One region of the Sporosarcina sp. resist genome, then DNA from elsewhere that is predicted to be linked to it. Evidence: a T-box and tRNA genes for the amino acid it is inferred to sense, from the RefSeq annotation. Region 1 holds a T-box; the other holds one or more tRNA genes.
The links. A T-box is a leader RNA that pairs with one kind of tRNA and senses whether it is charged. The one in region 1 lies ahead of leuS (leucine--tRNA ligase), so its partner is inferred to be a tRNA-Leu.

Region 1 (3,859 bases):
CAAGATCTGTACGTTCAAGATCACTCTTCATCTTCACTTCGTTTAGGTATTTTTCAACTGCATCCTTTTGTTCTGCAGTCGTCACTTTTTCAACAAGTTTTAATTCTGGTGCAAGCACTGCATACGTCGCTCCGAAAATTGTATCCGGACGTGTTGTAAATGCTTCAAATGACAAATCAGTTCCTTCAATTTCGAAAGTCAGCTGTGCCCCTTCTGAACGACCAATCCAGTTACGTTGCATGTCTTTCAAGCTTTCCGGCCAATCAAGTTCATCAAGATCCTCAAGAAGACGGTCTGCATAATTTGTAATTCGCAATACCCATTGGCGCATTGGACGACGCTCAACCGGGTGGCCGCCACGTTCTGACTTGCCATCGATTACTTCTTCATTCGCAAGAACTGTACCTAGTGCTGGACACCAGTTAACAGCTACTTCATCGACGTAAGCTAAGCCTTTATTGTAAAGTTGGATGAAAATCCATTGCGTCCACTTGTAATAAGATGGATCTGTCGTATTAATTTCACGGTCCCAGTCATAAGAAAAACCAAGATCATTCATTTGACGCTTGAACGTTGCGATATTTTTCGCGGTGAATTCGGCAGGATCATTACCTGTATCAAGCGCGTATTGCTCTGCCGGAAGGCCAAATGCATCCCAGCCCATCGGATGCAGGACATTAAAGCCTTGCTTCCGTTTGAATGAGCTCAAAATATCTGTCGCGATATAGCCAAGCGGATGCCCGACGTGTAGTCCAGCACCTGATGGATATGGAAACATATCAAGCGCAAAAAATTTCGGTTTAGACGGATCATCCATCATTTTGAATGTTTTATTGTCTTTCCAGTACTGTTGCCACTTCTTCTCAATTTGTCCGTGATTATAACTCATTTAAAATTCCTCCTTGATAAGTAGAAAAGCACTAAAAACAAAAAACTCCCGTCCCTTAAAAAGATAAGGGACGAGAGTAGTATAATTCCCGCGGTGCCACCCAAATTGACGACAAAGCCGCCCAACTTGACTCCTTAACGCGGAAAACGGCACGGGTTAGTAAATCAAATAATTCACCAATGCAGGCTCCAAGGCGAGTTCATCTCTATCGTACAGGCTTCCACCAACCGCCTGCTCTCTAATAAACGACAGTAAAGATTACTACTCCTCTTCAACACCAAAGCTATTGCTATTAGTTTACCCGAATCATGCCACTTTAACAACAATCATTTTACGCCTTCAATAACATCCTTCACAATTAACACCGCTTCTGTCGAATCAATGACTTCTTGAATAGTGAATCCTTCGAACACTTCTTTCAATTCCAGTCCATCGGCTGTCACGTCAATCAATGCGCGTTCTGTAATGATTTTATGGACGACCGCTTTTCCTGTTAACGGAAGTGTACATTCTTTCTTAATCTTCGCAGAGCCGTCTTTCGCAACGTGATCCATAATAACGATAATTTTTCGCGCGCCATGAACAAGATCCATCGCACCGCCCATTCCTTTGATCATCTTGCCAGGAATCATCCAGTTAGCCAAGTCCCCTTTTTCAGACACTTCCATCGCGCCAAGTATGGCAACATCGACATGTCCTCCGCGAATCATCGCGAATGATTCAGCACTGTTAAAGTATGCTGAACCTGGAATAGATGTAACAGTTTCTTTTCCCGCGTTAATGAGATCCGGATCAACTTCATCAGCTGCCGGATAAGGTCCAATACCTAACAATCCATTTTCTGATTGAAGTACGACTGTTTTTTCAGGTGATATATAATTAGCAACGAGCGTTGGCATACCAATTCCAAGATTGACGTAGTTCCCGTCCTCGATTTCCTTTTCAGCCCGTCTTGCGATTCGTTCCCTTACATTCACTTCTCCCATATCACAATTCCCCTTTCCTTAGCGAGTCGTCAGACGCTCAATTCGTTTTTCTTGTTGCGCCTGTAGAAGTCCTTGGACATAAATGCTAGGTGTATGAATCGTCATTGGATCAAGATCGCCCGTTTCCACGATTTCCTCCACCTCTGCAATTGTGAATTTCCCTGCAGCCGCCATCATTGGATTGAAGTTTTGTGCGGTCTTGTTGTAAATCAAATTGCCGAACTTGTCGGCTTTTGCTGCACGAATAAGTGAGAAGTCCGCACGAAGCGCCTCTTCAAGAACATACTCTTTACCATCATAGACACGGATCTCTTTCCCTTCCGCAACGAGCGTTCCAACACCAGCCGGCGTGAAGAATGCCGGTATACCAGCGCCACCAGCACGAATCTTTTCTGCAAGTGTTCCCTGCGGCGTCAACTCAACTTCAATTTCACCTGATAGTACCTGACGTTCGAATTCTTTATTCTCACCAACATATGAGCCTATCATTTTCTTAATCTGTTTATTTTTCAATAGTAGTCCAAGTCCCCACTCGTCGACTCCGCAGTTATTTGAAATAACCGTTAAGTCTTTCACACCTTTTTCAACAAGTGCTAGAATGAGTTGTTCCGGAATTCCTACTAGTCCAAATCCCCCAACCATTAATGTTGCACCATCTTCAATCTGTGCAACCGCCTCTTTCGCTGATGAATAAATCGGCTTCATTTTACATCCCCCTTTGAATCTTTTAAAACTTACGTAATAATCCTTCTTCTCAATTAAATCAAACTCTACCGAATGTTGCAATGATAGTAGCGTACAGAAAAAAACGGAAAGCCTATAAGCGGCTTTCCGGTTGATAGCCGGCTTTTTTAATGGGCCGGTCGTATAGCAAGCTAGTGATGATTGGAATGATCATAAATGCTGTCAATATGAATAGCATCACTTGCATACCATATTGGTCTGCAAGAATTCCTCCAATAAATGGCCCAAACATCCGCCCCATTGTCGCAAAGGAATTGACAATTCCTTGATAAAAGCCTTCCCTTCCTTTAGGAGAAAGTTGGCTCGCAATGGTCGGCACAGCCGGCCAGACAAACATTTCCCCAAACGTCACAATCACCATTGCAACAATGAACATTGTAAATGAAGCTGCAAAACTGACTACAATATAAGAAATACTAAAAATAACAATCCCGATAATTATTTGCGTTTTTATTTTATTTTCCAACCTAGAGATGACTGGCTTAATGATTGGTTGTCCAATCACAATCAGCAATCCATTTATCGTCCATAACAAACTATATTGTTTCAATGAAATACCAAGTGATAATGAGTGGGTAGAAATTGTCGTCATCCACTGGGAATAGACAAGCCACATAATCAGATAACCGCCTGAAATGATAAGTAGCGCATAAAAAGGTGCTTTTTGACGAATTTTCTTATTCTCCTTAATGACACTTGTGTGACGATCAGGTGCAATTTCAAGTTTGCGGTAACCGAAGAAAGCGATAAAGAAAAAGACCACATAAAATACCAAATTCGCAGGGAAAATATAGTCAATACTGACCGAAGCGACAAGTCCTGCTAAGGCTGGCCCAATCGCCACACCGACGTTTTGGGCCAGGTAAATCGAGTTAAAAGCTTTCCTGCCGCCCTCCGGCCAAAGCGTCGCCATCATCGCATACATACTTGGAAAAATAAGACCCCCACTGAAACCTAGAAGCGTCAAAAACCAGATGTATGGTTGCCAGTCATGCCAAAATACAAGGCCAACAAGGCCGATGATTGAAATGATGATTCCAGCCATGATAGACTTAAATCCACCTATCCGGTCAAATAAATAACCGCCAAGCAAGTTGCCCACGACACCAGCTCCTGCATTAGCCATCAAGACAAGTCCAGCGACAGAAAGCGATTTCCCTAAATAATCGTGCATATAAATCGTATTTAGCGGCCATAGAAACGAGTTTCCCATGACATTAATGAACATTCCAATCACGAG
Region 2 (3,015 bases), 940 kb from region 1:
GGTTCGGCGGTTCGAATCCGCCCCCCACCACCAGTTTTAGGGGCATAGTTTAACGGTAGAATAGAGGTCTCCAAAACCTTTGATGTGGGTTCGATTCCTACTGCCCCTGCCATTTTTTTTAGTATAATCTAATATTATGGCGATTGTGGTGAAGTGGTTAACACATCGGATTGTGGTTCCGACACTCGAGGGTTCGATTCCCTTCAGTCGCCCCATTTATCTATCCAATTAAAACAAACTTATATATCATGGCGATTGTGGTGAAGTGGTTAACACATCGGATTGTGGTTCCGACATTCGAGGGTTCGATTCCCTTCAGTCGCCCCATTTTATATTCAATTAAAACAAACTAGATATCATGGCGATTGTGGTGAAGTGGTTAACACATCGGATTGTGGTTCCGACACTCGAGGGTTCGATTCCCTTCAGTCGCCCCATTTATCTTTTTGGGGTATAGCCAAGCGGTAAGGCAACGGACTTTGACTCCGTCACTCGTTGGTTCGAATCCAGCTACCCCAGTTTCGCGGAAGTAGTTCAGTGGTAGAATACGACCTTGCCAAGGTCGGGGTCGCGGGTTCGAATCCCGTCTTCCGCTCCATCATCTACGGCGGCATAGCCAAGCGGTAAGGCATGGGTCTGCAACACCCTTACCACCGGTTCGATTCCGGTTGCCGCCTCCAATTTTCTTATGTATCGTTGTTCGTAAACTAAATAGTGTTATGCCCGAGTGGTGGAATGGCAGACACGTCGCACTCAAAATGCGATGCCGTAAGGCGTGCCGGTTCAAGTCCGGCCTCGGGTATCAGATGAAAAACACAACTTCGGTTGTGTTTTTTTGTGTTTAATTTCTACTATATAAGTTGACTTAACTGAGCGAACGTGGGCTTTGGCTACCCCTAGCACTTTAAAGAATTCAATGTAATTTAATTCTTTATTTCAATATATATTTAGATAAAAGAATAGAGAGTAGGGGAAACATTATGCCATTAATTGAACACCAGGAGTTCATTCAAGCCTCGGTAGAACGTTGCTTTGATCTTGCACGAGACGTGGATATTCATACCCGTACAACAGAGGGGACGAAAGAGAAGGCTGTCGGTGGGGTGACAACAGGTTTATTGCTGGCCGGGGATATTGTTACATGGGAGGCCGTTCATTTCGGTATAAGACAAAGACTAACTGCCAAAGTAACGGTGATGGATATACCGTATATGTTTGAAGACATAATGGTGAAAGGAGCATTCCAATCTTTTCACCATATTCATGAGTTTATTGAGAAGGATAATGGCACTCTGATGATTGACAGATTTCAATATAGATCACCCTGTGGAGTGATTGGTGTTATTGCGGATAAGTTGTTTTTGGAAAGCTATATGAGAAACTTTATTGTGAGTCGAGCAAGAGCTCTGAAGCATATTGCAGAAAATGAGTAAGAGGCATTTCATCAGGAAAAGTCGACTTGATAAACTTGGTGGCACAAGTTTTCTAGAGAGTGGAACCTGGACGTTACTAATCGATTGTGAGAAAACACAGCGCTTCAAAAATGGGTAGTAAACAAAATCGCTCCTTACCGCCGAAGCGTAAGGAGCGATTTTCATAGAGGGGATCCGATGACACTAGTTTGGGTTGTCCATTGCAATTGCCTTGGTTGGTCATTGGGGATTGGTCACAAAGTAAATGGTGACAGGTTATTGGTTTGCCTGCAATTTAAATTGGATTGATCCCTACTCTATGCCCTGGAGAGGAGTCTCACCTTTCCAAGGGCATTAAAAGTACTTCGTATCATCAAATTTCAAGACAATCGAATAGTTTTTTGCATTAATAGAATTAGATAACTTATGTGCATCCTTTTCTGTTTGCAATGATTTCACCCGATAATCCTCAGGATCGAATAAAGCAACACGGTATACGACCGTACCTTCAGAGTAGCCGTATTGAATCTCTTCTTTTTCTGCCATAGAGAGTTCTTTGTAAAAGCGGGCTTTTGCACGCAATTGTATGGCAAGTTCAATCGCTTCGACAATCGCAAGTTGTTGCCCTTGGAACTCGATTTCATTATCGATATTGGCACGATACATGAGACGGTCGAGCACTCGACTATCTAAACGGACTTCATCCAATTCTATTTCTACGATTTTAAGGCTACGTGGTCCTTGATCAGGGGTGTTGCCTTTTTCTACATTCGTAAAGGCTACGCGTCTCATTTCATCTTCAAGCTCATGAATTCGTTTTGTTAAAACACTTTTTAATTTTACAGCTTCAGCGAGTGTTATGTTGCTCACTTGTTCATTCCCCCCATTTAGAAACATTGTCAGTCAACTATAATGGAAGTTTGTCCCTCGTGCAAAACATATGAACGAACATCTCCACCACTAAGACTAGTAAACATGTTCCCACATGCTGTTGTCAGTTCAAACGCTTCAGTAGCATCCATGGACGGGCGTAGGAAGAAGATATGTAACGCGTCTGTCGTATCTTCTGTTACAGCGCTACGTATAGAATCGACATATGGACTACCGAATGGGCTATAATCATCTTTTAACAGTAGAATGTTTTGTAATGAATTAAAACGACCATTCAATCCATCATATCCATCCTCTTCTGTCCCTGAAGTAACGACTATATCGCCGACAATTTTTTCGAGGTCATAGATGCCTACTGGAATTTCGTGCTGCAAGGAAAAGAAGTTATTCAAGTCGACAGCATTGTGGAATGGATCGATGTAGTTTTGCTTCTTAATCCGGCGCATAAGTGCTTCTGTAGAATGACGGTATCGATTAGGGTCTGCGCCAAGTGCTTTCCACACAGTACGCCATTCTTTAATGCCAGGGAATTCGGGGACGGACTTGTTCTCCAGCTCAAAGAAAAGTTGCTCTTGGAATAATTGCAATTTTCCTTTTAGCATTTGAGGCGATTCTGACACTGTAATTTTGGTATAATGGTTAATGCCCAATTTTAATCCGGGTACGGCACCTAAAAGCTTCATATCCATTTCAATAATCAATGACTTCACCC

Region 2: it has a tRNA-Leu gene. The T-box ahead of leuS (leucine--tRNA ligase) is inferred to sense a tRNA for this amino acid. The anticodon was not compared.

The regions. Positions count from the first base shown of each region.
Region 1 is NZ_CP060287.1:1,673,441-1,677,299, reverse strand. Features, by position in the region: gene leuS (leucine--tRNA ligase) at 1-889, opposite strand, end outside; T-box leader at 953-1,173, opposite strand; gene H7992_RS08475 (3-oxoacid CoA-transferase subunit B) at 1,216-1,875, opposite strand; gene H7992_RS08470 (CoA transferase subunit A) at 1,894-2,580, opposite strand; gene H7992_RS08465 (MDR family MFS transporter) at 2,693-3,859, opposite strand, start outside.
Region 2 is NZ_CP060287.1:738,251-741,265, forward strand. Features, by position in the region: tRNA gene H7992_RS03625 (tRNA-Tyr) at 1-33, shown strand, start outside; tRNA gene H7992_RS03630 (tRNA-Trp) at 39-112, shown strand; tRNA gene H7992_RS03635 (tRNA-His) at 140-215, shown strand; tRNA gene H7992_RS03640 (tRNA-His) at 252-327, shown strand; tRNA gene H7992_RS03645 (tRNA-His) at 362-437, shown strand; tRNA gene H7992_RS03650 (tRNA-Gln) at 448-519, shown strand; tRNA gene H7992_RS03655 (tRNA-Gly) at 524-598, shown strand; tRNA gene H7992_RS03660 (tRNA-Cys) at 607-680, shown strand; tRNA gene H7992_RS03665 (tRNA-Leu) at 722-802, shown strand; gene H7992_RS03670 (SRPBCC family protein) at 981-1,433, shown strand; gene H7992_RS03675 (hypothetical protein) at 1,767-2,282, opposite strand; gene H7992_RS03680 (B3/B4 domain-containing protein) at 2,312-3,004, opposite strand.